DNA from 3 places in the Glaciecola sp. SC05 genome. Region 3 is predicted to be linked to each of the others. Evidence: predicted binding sites of a transcription regulator. Region 3 holds the regulator's gene; each other region holds the start of a gene.
What was found. Region 3 encodes NrdR, which represses ribonucleotide reductase genes. Its sites were predicted from a motif close to AAACACNANATNTNGTGTTT; they were not measured.
Positions count from the first base shown of each region.

Region 1 (4,294 bases), on a different contig from region 3:
AAAACCACTGATACGTCTGGCGAGTTTTTGGCCGTAAGCGCCAGTGACCAAGGCCATCAAGTCGTTCGCCGAGATATCGTGATAGACGATGTTTACCTTATTCGAGCGAGAGTATCGGAGTATATCGCTGATCCGAATGTGCAAGCGATATTAATTACTGGCGGTACAGGATTTACACAACGAGACTCAACGCCTGAGGCGGTCGCTCCCCTATTTGATAAGGAAGTAGAAGGCTTTGGCGAACTTTTCAGGCATTTGAGCTATCAAGAAATTGGAACCTCGACCATTCAATCCCGCGCAATATCTGGCTTAGCCAATAACACAGTAATTTTTTGTGTGCCGGGGTCGACGGGTGCATGCAAAACAGCGTGGAACGGCATTATTAAGCAGCAGCTAGATGGTGCACAAGGACCTTGCAACTTTGTTCCCCATCTAAAGCGTGTCGATATTGCTGCCAAATCAGATGCTAATGATTCAAGTCAATTTCAGCAGCAGCTTTGTAGCTCCCGCTCATGAGTACATCCACAATCGGCAGTGCTAACCTAACTCACGTGGATGAGCATGGCGCGGCTAATATGGTGGATGTTTCAGGCAAACAAGAGACAAGAAGAGAGGCAACAGCAATCGGCGCTATCTCGATGAGCGCTGAGACACTGTTAAAAGTGCAGCAGAACAAAATGGCAAAGGGAGATGTGTTAAGCACCGCTAGGATAGCCGGCATACAGGCGAGTAAGAATTGTGCCAACTTAATTCCACTGTGCCATCCATTGATGTTGAGTAAAGTTAGTATCGATTTTGAAATGGATGAACAACATAATGAAATTCGCGTGTTATGTCATTGCAAATTAGATGGGGTAACAGGCGTTGAAATGGAAGCGTTAACGGGGGTGTCGGTTGCGCTATTGACTCTATTTGATATGTGTAAGGCGGCAGATCCAAGCATGATCATCTATGCTATAAGAGTGTTAGAAAAATCAGGCGGTAAGTCTGGCGTCTGGAGGCGAGAAAATGATCCAAATTAAATTTTTTGCAAGTCTACGAGAACGTCTTGGTGTAGCGTCTCTGAATTTTGAGTACTCAGGTCAAAGGACTGTCAGTGACCTGCTTCGTGAATTATTAGAAAAAAGCGAGCAGTGGAGCGTATTAAAAGAAAATGATGTGCTCATAGCAGTAAATCAAACGCTTTGTGGTGCAGATGCGCGCATAAATGACGGGGATGAAATTGCGTTTTTCCCTCCGGTAACGGGTGGATAATTATGATACGCGTCCAGCAAGAGGATTTTGAGCACTGTGTTGAGTATCAAGCACTTCGGGATAATGCGGACAGTGATGGCGCTATCGTAACGTTCACCGGTTTGGTGAGAGAGTTCAATCCTCAAGGTGCGGTATCGAGTGTTGTCATTGAACATTACCCTGGTATGACCGAAAAGTCGCTGATGAAAATCTGCTCAGCTGCAAGAAAGCGCTGGGAGCTCGGTCATATTCGCTTGATTCATCGAGTGGGGCAGCTTGAGGCAACCGAACAAATTGTGTTTGTTGGTGTGACCTCAAAACATAGAAAGAATGCGTTTGAAGCGACAGAATTTATTATGGATTACCTAAAAACCAATGCGCCTTTATGGAAGCAGGAAGGCACATCAACAGGTCTGAAATGGGTGGAAACTAAATCCAGTGATCATCAAGCGATAAAGCGTTGGTTTGAGCCCCATTCATCATTATAAAACCTGTTTTCTATCGTCGTATTTTTTGTTGTATGTCCTTATCGCATAAGCGATGACATTAGCACTTGCCTCTAGCGCGCTCTGCGTCCCTTTATTGTTTTAAAATCCCTAAGTCATTGGCGTCTCGGCTTTGTGGGAAAACCCACCATTTAATCGCATTTTAAGAGGTGAAACTTTGATCCAGATCATACTACATGTTGTGTTTGAGGAGTATAAAAACACTACATATAGTGTTTTGGAGTGTTAATGTTTAACTCTTTCGAGCCCCAGGTTTTATTTCAAGAAGTCCCAGATCATATTAGCTTGTGCTTTACCATTACTGGTTGCCCTTTACGTTGTAAAGGCTGTCATAGCAAAGATACTTGGCCAAGCACTGCAGGTACCCATCTGAGTGATGAACGCTTTAACCGTTACCTAACTCAGTACTCTCAATATGTGAGCTGTGTGCTGTTTTTTGGCGGAGAATGGTGCTTAGAAGCACTATGTTCAAAACTAAAAAAAGCACGTGAAAGCGGCATGAGTACCTGTTTATATACGGGTCTTAACGACGTACCCGACACACTTAAAAGTTTACTTACTTATATAAAAACAGGTCCATATATTCGCACGCTAGGTGGACTTGAAAACCCCAACACTAATCAGCGCTTTATAGAGCTTGCAAATGGGCAAGTACTAAACATTAAATTTCAGGAGTCTTCACTCAATGCTACCACTTAATCAAGAACACATTAATCATAAGCTAGATTTCATTGCTAACTATCTAGGAGCCGACAATGCCGCCGATGGCGCGACTTTAGACGCAAACGCTAACGTAACGAGTAAAAATATTGCTACTTTAGAAGCTGAGCTTATGAAAGACTTCTTTATTCAAGTTAATCGTGCGTCGGTCAAACAAAAAATACAAACGCTTTTTGGCGCCCCGTTGGCCAAAGAATATGAGCGACAAATTCGTCAACATGAAATATATGTGCATGACGAAACGAGCTTAAAACCCTATTGTGCATCTATTACCATGTATCCGTTCTTGTTAGATGGCTTAACCAAACTTGGCGGCGAATCGAAAGCCCCACAGCATCTGTCATCATTTTGTGGCAGCTTTGTGAACTTAGTTTTTGCCATTAGTGCACAATTTGCTGGCGCCATTGCGACAGTAGAGTTTTTAATGTACTTCGATTATTTTGCGCGCAAAGATCTTGGCAGCGAGTATCTGACCACGCATAAAAAAGAAATAGAAAATCATCTACAACATGTGGTCTATGCGATTAACCAGCCCGCAGCCGCCAGAGGTTACCAAAGCGTATTTTGGAATATATCCTTATACGACAAGTATTACTTTGACGCCATGTTTGGAGGTTTTGTGTTTCCTGATATGACCGCTCCTAAGTGGCAAAGTATCGAAAAACTTCAAGGCTTTTTTGTTGACTGGTTTACCCAAGAAAGGAGCAAAGCTATTTTGACATTTCCAGTCGTTACCGCTGCGATGCTGACGGAAAATGGAGCAGTTAAAGATGCAGGCTTTGCGCAAATGTGCGCTCGCTCAATGAGTCAAGGCGCGTCATTTTTTGTGTATCAATCTGACAGCCCAGACTCTCTGGCATCATGTTGTCGCTTGCGTAATGAAATTTCAGACAATACCTTTTCATACAGTTTAGGTGCCGGTGGCGTTTCTACAGGCTCGATTAATGTCATTACCATGAATATGAATCGACTTATTCAAAAAGGTATGGACATTAAAAAGACGGTTGAGAATATTCAAAAGTATCAAGTTGCTTATCGCGCGCTCGTTGAGGAGTATTTAACAGCAGGCGCGCTTTCTGTGTATAGCGCGGGTTTCATCGATTTAAAAAAACAGTATCTTACCATTGGCATAAATGGCATGGTCGAGGCCGCCGAATTTTTAGGCATTCGAGTCGATAATAATAGCGACTATAAGCACTTTGTTCAGCAACATTTAAGAACTATTTACGACGCCAATAAGCGCGCTAACAAAGAATATGGATATATGTTCAACACTGAGTTTGTGCCGGCGGAAAACCTTGGTGTAAAAAATGCCAAATGGGATCGAGAAGATGGATTTTGGGTCACGCGAGACTGTTATAACTCATATTTTTATGCCGTTGAAAATGCGGGTATTAATCATCTCGATAAATTTTTCATGCATGGGCATGAAATGACGCGCTATCTCGATGGTGGATCTGCGCTTCATGTCAATTTAGAAGAAACCTTAACAGAAAAAAACGCGCTGCGGATTTTAAACATCGCAGCTCAAGCGGGTTGTAACTACTTTTGCATTAACGTAAAAATTACAATATGCAATGAGTGCGAGCATATCGATAAACGTACTTTATCTGCTTGTAGCGCATGTAATTCAAAAGATATTGATTATGGCACGCGTGTAATTGGCTACTTAAAGCGAGTCTCTGCATTTAGTAAAGGTAGGCGAGATGAGCATGATATACGCCACTATCATCGACAAACTAAGGAGTATAGTGCATCACCTGACGAGGCACATGAGGTTTAGTAAGGTTAAATTGCGCTCGGCTTGGACCAAATAAATCCTAACACGGCCAATA
Region 1 covers NZ_JBGIYY010000010.1:31,808-36,101, reverse strand. Annotated here, with positions in the region: gene moaB (molybdenum cofactor biosynthesis protein B) at 1-516, shown strand, start outside; gene moaC (cyclic pyranopterin monophosphate synthase MoaC) at 513-1,022, shown strand; gene moaD (molybdopterin converting factor subunit 1) at 1,009-1,254, shown strand; gene moaE (molybdopterin synthase catalytic subunit MoaE) at 1,257-1,721, shown strand; gene nrdG (anaerobic ribonucleoside-triphosphate reductase activating protein) at 1,968-2,438, shown strand; gene nrdD (anaerobic ribonucleoside-triphosphate reductase) at 2,425-4,242, shown strand; gene AB9H30_RS10650 (YbaN family protein) at 4,248-4,294, opposite strand, start outside.
Region 1: the regulator NrdR is predicted to act here: its motif matches at 1,938-1,957, upstream of nrdG (anaerobic ribonucleoside-triphosphate reductase activating protein).

Region 2 (4,294 bases), on a different contig from region 3:
AACCTTGTTGCCCTCGTACTTACCTGGATCGTAACTCGTATTCGCCGAAATAGTTTGGTCTATAAATTTTTGCATAATGGCAACTAACTGCAGGTATCCATCGTTTGATGGGATGTCCCACATTAATTCATAGGCATTTTTCAGCGCTTTGTAATCAGGCACGACTTGCTTTAGTACGCCATCTTTACTGGTCTTTATACTAATATGCCCACGCGGTGGTTCAATTCCGTTTGTCGCATTTGAAATTTGTGATGAGGTTTCTGATGGCATAAGCGCTGACAGCGTCGAATTGCGTAAACCATGCTCCACAATCTCATTGCGAAGGGTATTCCAATCATAATGAAGAGGCTCATTGCATACCGCATCAAGGTCGCGTTTATAAGAGTCTATTGGCAAAATGCCTTTTGAGTAGGTTGTTTCATTAAATTTAGGGCACGCGCCTTTTTCTTTGGCTAAATTATTAGATGCTTTTAACAAATAGTATTGCATTGCTTCAAACGTTCTATGAATCAAACCGTTCGCACTGTGGTCAGAGTATTTCACGCCGTTCTTTGCAAGGTAGTAGGCAAAGTTAATTACGCCTATGCCTAGGGTTCTACGACCGATGGTTGCATTCAGAGCCGCCGGAACAGGGTAATCTTGATAATCCAATAGATTATCTAAGGCACGCACAGAAAGGTCGGCTAATTCCTCAAAATCATCAAGACTCTCAATTGAACCTAAGTTAAATGCAGAGAGCGTACAAAGGGCTATTTCACCTTCTGGATCATCGACGTTGCGTAATGGTTTGGTGGGTAATGCAATTTCTAAACATAGGTTGCTTTGACGCACAGGTGCAACCGAGGGATCAAATGGGCTGTGGGTATTGCAATGGTCGACATTCTGCAGATAAATACGGCCCGTGCTGGCTCGTTCTTGCATAAACTGGCTAAACAGTTCAATCGCTTTAACTCGCTTTTTACGGATGCTGTCATCATTTTCATACTGTACATAGAGCTTTTCAAACTCTACTTGATCAGCAAAGAAAGAATCGTACAGACCTGGCACATCAGAAGGGCTAAATAAGGTGATGTAATCGTCTTTAATCATCCGGGTGTACATCAGTTTATTACACTGAATTCCATAATCTAAATGACGCACGCGGTTTTCTTCAACGCCACGGTTGTTTTTCAACACTAATAGTGACTCTACTTCCAGATGCCACATAGGATAAAACAAGGTCGCTGCGCCGCCGCGAACGCCGCCTTGAGAACAACTTTTAACCGCAGTTTGGAAATACTTATAAAAGGGTACGCAGCCAGTATGGAAAGCTTCACCGCCTCGGATCGGACTACCAATAGCTCTGATTCGACCCGCATTTATGCCAATGCCGGCGCGTTGACTGACATATTTAACGATGGCACTGGCGGTGGCGTTAATCGAATCTAGGCTGTCTCCAGCTTCGATCAACACGCACGAGCTAAATTGACGAGTAGGGGTGCGCACACCTGCCATAATCGGCGTTGGCAGGGAGATCTTAAATTTAGAGGTCGCGTCGTAAAAACGTTTGATGTAATCCATGCGAGTGTCGGCAGGGTATTTTGCGAATAAGCATGCCGCAACTAACACATATAGGAACTGGGCGCTTTCGTATATTTCACCGCTTACTCGATTTTGTACAAGGTATTTACCTTCTAACTGCTTAACCGCTGCGTAACTGAAGTCCATATCGCGACTGTGATCAAGAAATGCATCCATTTCAGCCAGCTCAGCAGGGCTGTAGTCTTCTAATAAATGCTTATCGTACTTACCTTTCTCAACCATGCTTTTAACATGATCGTATAAGGCTGGGGGTTCGAATCTGCCGTAGGCTTTCTTACGCAAATGAAAGATGGCTAGACGAGCAGACATGTATTGATAATCTGGCGACTCAGTTGAAATTAAGTCCGCCGCAGACTTTATCAATGTCTCGTGAATTTCTGCTGTTTTAATACCGTTGTAAAACTGTATCTGTGCTTTTATTTCTACCTGCGAAACAGAAACGTCTTCAAGTCCGCTTGCGGCCCATGTAACAACTTGATGAATTTTGTCTAAGTCTATTGCTTCTTGTGAACCATCTCGTTTGGTTACCAAAAGATCATTTTTCATTATGGTTATACTCTTATTTTTATGGCTGGAGTCTTTGCCCAGCTTAATGTGTTATCAGCGCAAAAAATTGAATGATTGACTTATCATCTGCAGGTACTTCGAAGATCCAAAAAATGAACGCATAATGTCAATAGACACAAGATAGTGGGTCTTTAGTGGTAATGCAATCACTATATCTAGTGTTTGGGTGTCAACAATGGTTCACATCTTCGTTTAGTTAGTAGGAACTTACCGATGAGATTAATGCTTACTTGTACTCACGTTCTTGCAACTACTTTTATGCTAAAAAACAAAAAAACATTTAATTTTAAAAAGCATATTCTTAGTCCAAAATGTAATTAAGAGATGCGGCAGAAAGTTGGTCATTCCTTATCTTGGTACAAGATCTAAAAACGACATCAAGTATCCTCAGTGACAAACTGCGCATTAATCTAAATTTGCTTGCTCTAATTTGCGTAGGTTCGTGATTTAAGTTGCCTGACAGACAATAAAGTAGTTTACGTCGACATTTTTTTGAGACAGGTAATACTGATTTAACAAGGGTTGAAAATGCAGGCCCGTCATTTCTAGGGCGTTTAGTGATGTATTTTCGATCATCGCCATTAACTCAGAAGGTTTGATAAACTTGGCGTAATCATGGGTTCCTTTAGGTACCATCGATAGCATATATTCGGCGGCCACGATCGCCATTAGATATGATTTCATGTTGCGATTTAAGGTAGAAAAAATCACTTTGCCATTGGGTTTTACCATATGAGCGCAAGCCCTGACTATGGCAGCGGGGTCGGGCACATGCTCTAACATTTCTAAGCAGCAGACCACATCGTAGGCATGTGGATGATTTTGTGACCAATCTTCGGCAGTAGTTAAATAATAATCTACCTGTACACCCGATTCTAAGCGATGCAAGTTAGCAACATCTAAAGACGCCTGAACCATATCAATGCCAGTAAGCTCAGCCCCCTTTAACGCTAATGCCTCAGAGAGAATGCCGCCGCCGCACCCAACATCGAGCACTCGCTTACCAAACAAGCCCTCACAGTGGGCTTCTATATAGTCAACACGCAAGGGGTTAATGTCATGAAGGGATTTAAACTCACCTTCTTTGTCCCACCAGTGACTGGCTAGCTCAGCAAATTTGCTGAGTTCTTGAGCGTCAACATTTGACATTATTATTCCCATTTGGCAAAACGAATTGTGAAGATTATCGCACCTTTATGTGGCCTTGATAAGGCTTCTTGCAAATACAATTAATGCACGCAAAATAAATTACGCTCTAAGCGCACAAGGCGCTACATTTTTTGAGCCTATAGTGCTAGTATCACGACTTGAAAATAAGATGATAAAAACAAAGTGGTGATGTGCACGTCCATACGGACTTTCAGGCTAAGGCTCATTTTGAGAATGAGTAGGGCCAGAGGATCACTCCACAACAATAAGGATCATTCAGTTCATGGCTGACAACAATTCCAGTAGTATTTCCCCGATTAATATAGAAGAAGAACTTAAGAATTCCTATCTTGATTATGCAATGAGTGTAATCGTAGGGCGCGCATTGCCCGACGTACGTGACGGTCTTAAGCCTGTTCACCGTCGTGTATTATTTGCAATGAGCGAACTTAAAAATGACTTCAATAAGCCTTATAAAAAATCCGCGCGGGTTGTTGGAGACGTTATTGGTAAATATCACCCGCATGGTGATTCTGCGGTGTACGACACTATTGTACGGATGGCTCAGCCATTTTCACTGCGCTACATGCTCGTTGACGGTCAAGGTAATTTTGGCTCAGTAGACGGTGACTCTGCTGCTGCCATGCGTTATACCGAAGTCCGCATGGCTAAAATAGCGCATGAATTGCTCGCTGACTTAGAAAAAGAAACCGTTAACTTTGTGCCCAACTATGACGGCACTGAATTCATTCCAGAAGTTGTGCCCACCAAAGTACCGAATTTGCTAGTCAATGGTTCATCGGGCATCGCTGTGGGCATGGCAACGAACATACCGCCTCACAACTTGACCGAAGTCGTAAATGGCTGCTTGGCGTTAATTGAAAATCCAGAGATTTCGTTTGAAGAGTTACTCGAGCATATTCCGGGTCCAGACTTTCCGACTGCCGCTATTATCAGTGGAAGAGCCGGCATCATCAGCGCATACCAAACCGGCCGC
Region 2 covers NZ_JBGIYY010000002.1:144,687-148,980, forward strand. Annotated here, with positions in the region: gene nrdA (class 1a ribonucleoside-diphosphate reductase subunit alpha) at 1-2,127, opposite strand, end outside; gene ubiG (bifunctional 2-polyprenyl-6-hydroxyphenol methylase/3-demethylubiquinol 3-O-methyltransferase UbiG) at 2,596-3,297, opposite strand; gene gyrA (DNA topoisomerase (ATP-hydrolyzing) subunit A) at 3,581-4,294, shown strand, end outside.
Region 2: the regulator NrdR is predicted to act here: its motif matches at 2,293-2,312, upstream of nrdA (class 1a ribonucleoside-diphosphate reductase subunit alpha).

Region 3 (4,294 bases):
GGAAATATATGCCCAGGCTGCACGATGTCATCTGCAACAGCATCTCTGGCCACTGCTGCTTGAATAGTGCGCGCACGATCGGCAGCAGAAATTCCAGTGGTTACGCCATCTCTGGCTTCAATCGATACGGTGAAATTGGTTGAGAATTGGGCGCTATTTTTATCTACCATCAAAGGTAGCTTTAAGCGCTTGCAACGCTCAGTCGTCATCGGTAAGCAAACTAAGCCACGGGCATGAGTGACCATAAAGTTGATAGTCTCAGCACTCACATGCTCGGCAGCCATAATGATATCACCTTCATTTTCGCGGTCTTCATCATCCATTAAAATGACCATTTTACCTTGTTTGATATCGTCGATAATTTCTTGTGTACTATTTAATGCCATTAGACTGCCTTTAGGTATGTCGATGTGTTGTGTATGTTCTGTGTATAGCTGTACAAAATAAATGCAGGCTATTTCAAATATCCATTTTCAGCCAAAAAGCTCATGCTTATGTCGGCTTTGTCGCTTTTAGCGGCTTTGTCACCAAGCATCAAGCGCTCTAGGTAACGAGCAATAACGTCCACTTCCAAGTTCACTTTTGTGCCTATTTTATAATCACCTATCACGGTTTCTTTCAACGTATGCGGAATAAGCCAGAGCATAAATGATGCCCCTTTTACTTCATTCACCGTCAAGCTCACACCGTCTACCGTAATAGAGCCCTTATGAGCAATGTATTTAGCAAGTTCATCGGGAGCCTTAACCCATACTTCTACATATCGAGTGTGCTCGGTGATGGATTCTACCGCCCCTACTCCGTCAACATGACCAGAAACAATATGCCCGCCAAATCGGCTATCGGGGCGCATGGCTTTTTCAAGGTTGACTGAACTGCCGCTTTGATAATGTGCAAAACCTGTATACTTTATGGTTTCTGCTGAAACATCGGCCTTATAGTAATTGCTTCCTTTCTCTACAACCGTTAAGCAGACGCCATTGGTTGCGATGCTATCGCCTAAATACACGTCGCTCATGTCCATTTTCCCCGCGACTACAGTCAAGCGAATATCATGGCCTAAGTTATCTAAAGCTTTAATGGTGCCAACTGCTTCTATGATACCGGTAAACATTTTACCTCACTACTGTTTAGTTGTTTGCCAAAGGTTTTACTGAACGGATTAGCGCATTTGGCAAATAATTTTAATATCTGGCCCAACCTGTGTTATCGAAGAAACACGGGTATTAATGGCTTCTTGCAAATCTTGTTTTGGCAGCGTGGATAATAACTCTCGCGCGCCACCACCTAAAAATTTAGGCGCTAAATACAGAATTAATTCATCGACCAAATTAGCTTCCAACATTGCGCCCGCTAGCTTTGCTCCTGCTTCTACCCATATATTATTAAGCCCTTGAGCGCCTAAGTCGTCTAACATACGAGATAAATCCACATGTCGCTCATTTTCAGGCAAGGGTAATTGAACTTGACTAACGCTCGTGCTGCCTAATTTGTTATTGCCCATGCAGTTGTAAATGCGTGTCAAACTGCCGTCTGAACACAAAATTAGCTCATCATGTAGTCGATTTTTCCCGTCTATAACCACTCGCAAGGGTTGCGCTTCACGTTGTAAAAACGCCTTTGCTACTGAATCAGGTAATTCATTGCTCCGCACGTTTAGGCGCGGGTTGTCAGCCAGTGCCGTGCCCGAACCCGTTAATATTGCACAGGACTTTGCTCGTTCAAGCTGCACGTCGCGCCGCGCATCATCCGAGGTGATCCACTGACTTTTACCGTTTTGCAATGCCGTTTTACCGTCTAAACTCGCCGCAAGCTTCAACCTAATGTAAGGTCTACCGGTTCGCATTCTGGTGAAAAAACCGATGTTGAGCTGTTCAGCCTGTTGCTGCATTAACCCTACCTTCACGACTATACCGGCGTCTTCAAGCAACTTGACGCCTTTACCTGCGACCTCTGGGTTGCTGTCCAAAACAGCAATAACGACTTTTTGAATGCCGGCATTTATTAATGCTAAAGCACAAGGGGGGGTGCGGCCATAATGGGAGCATGGCTCCAAAGTAACATATGCAGTAGCAGATTTAGCCAGTAAACCAGCCTGCTCTAGAGCATGCACTTCGGCATGCGCGGTTCCGCTCTTGTAATGAAACCCCTCACCAACGACTTTGCCAGTTGCAGATACAATTACACATCCAACGCTTGGATTTGGCGTAACAGAATAGTTCCCCTGCTCGGCTAAGCGCAGTGCTCTAGCCATATACAAAGCATCCGTTGGGCTAAAATGCGCTGACACTTATTGGGGCTCACTCGAGAGGCGGGCGATTTCTTCACCAAACTCTTTTACATCTTCAAAAGAGCGATAAACAGAGGCAAATCTAACGTAAGCAACTTTATCGAGTTTCTTTAAAGCGTCCATAATCAACTCACCCACAAATTCGCTTTTAACTTCGCGCTCTCCGGTTGCTCGTAGGGACGCTTTTATCTTGAACACACACTGCTCTATCGCCTCTATACTGACGGGGCGTTTTTCAAGCGCGCGCTGCAAGCCTGCCATTAGTTTTTCTTCATTAAAGGGCTCTCGTGTATTGTCACGTTTGACAACGCGAGGCATCACCAATTCAGCCGCTTCAAAGGTCGTAAAGCGCTCACTGCATTCTACACATTGACGTCTGCGTCTTACTTGGGCTCCATCGGAAACTAAGCGAGAGTCTATAACTTTGGTCTCTTGGGCTGAACAAAACGGACAAAACATGGTGTTTCCTAACTAGTAATGAACAATTTTTAGTTGGCGTAGTTTACGTCAAAAACACATCAGAAAGTAGTCTATACCTTAGGGTCTGTCTTAGACTAGCGGTTATAATCAAGTTATAAGCAGGCTGATTAAAAAAGCCGGATTTACCCGGCTTTTAAATACTTACTGTTGAGGGACATAATGCTAAGGCCTTCAACGAAAGCTCAAAGCACTCTAAGCTAACCGTAGACTGGAAACTTCTCGCAAAGCTCAACCACTTCTGCTTTAACCCTATCGATCACGCTTTTATCTGAGATGTTGTCCAATACATCACACATCCACGTCGCAACCTGTTTAGCTTCTGCTTCTTCAAATCCACGGCGAGTTATAGCGGGAGAACCGATACGCAGACCACTGGTAACAAACGGTGAGCGTGGATCATTGGGCACCGAATTTTTGTTTACAGTAATATTTGCACTACCTAGCGCCGCATCTGCTTCTTTGCCGGTAATGTCTTTGTCAATTAAATCAAGTAGAAATAGGTGATTATCAGTACCGTTAGAGACGATTTTATATCCGCGCTCTTGCATCACCGCTACCATCGCTTTGGCATTTTTCAACACCTGTTTTTGGTACACTTTGAAGTCAGGAGAAAGCGCCTCTTTGAACGCAACTGCCTTTGCGGCAATGACATGGCACAAAGGACCGCCCTGATTACCGGGGAATACCGCGCTATTAAACTTTTTGTATAAGGCTTCGTCGCCACAATTAGATATGATCAAGCCGCCCCTTGGGCCGGCTAATGTTTTATGAGTGGTCGTGGTAACAACATGCGCATGCGGGATAGGGCTTGGGTATTCACCTGCCGCAACTAAACCCGCTACATGAGCCATATCAACCAACAAATACGCGCCCACTTTGTCCGCAATTTCTCTAAAGCGTGCCCAGTCAACAATGCCAGAATATGCAGAAAAACCGCCGATAATTAATTTCGGCTTGTGCTCAAGCGCCAGCGCCTCTACTTGCGCGTAATCGATGACGCCGGTTTCAGGGTGCAATCCATACTGCACCGCATTATACGTTTTACCTGAGAAGTTGACATGTGAGCCGTGCGTAAGATGCCCACCATCCGATAGGCTCATGCCTAATACGGTATCGTTTGCTTCTATTAAGGCCATAAATACGGCCGTATTCGCCTGCGAACCGGAATGCGGCTGGACGTTCGCGTACTCGCAATTAAACAGCTGTTTGGCACGTTCAATAGCCAAAGTCTCAGCAATATCTACATACTCACAACCACCGTAATAACGCTTGCCTGGATATCCTTCAGCATACTTATTCGTCAACTGTGAACCCTGCGCTTCAAGTACTCTTGGGCTGCAATAGTTTTCAGAGGCGATAAGCTCAATATGATGTTCTTGACGCTGTTTCTCTTTTTCCATCGCATCGGCTAGTTCTGGGTCGAATTCTGCGATAGTCATATTACTGGATAACATGTTTTCTCCTTGATCGAGGCAGGTAGCAGAAATACTAAGCTACAAGTCCATTGGCAATCGATGTTTGCAT
Region 3 covers NZ_JBGIYY010000020.1:25,493-29,786, forward strand. Annotated here, with positions in the region: gene ribBA (bifunctional 3,4-dihydroxy-2-butanone-4-phosphate synthase/GTP cyclohydrolase II) at 1-386, opposite strand, end outside; gene AB9H30_RS16265 (riboflavin synthase) at 455-1,114, opposite strand; gene ribD (bifunctional diaminohydroxyphosphoribosylaminopyrimidine deaminase/5-amino-6-(5-phosphoribosylamino)uracil reductase RibD) at 1,163-2,254, opposite strand; gene nrdR (transcriptional regulator NrdR) at 2,291-2,749, opposite strand; gene glyA (serine hydroxymethyltransferase) at 2,968-4,224, opposite strand.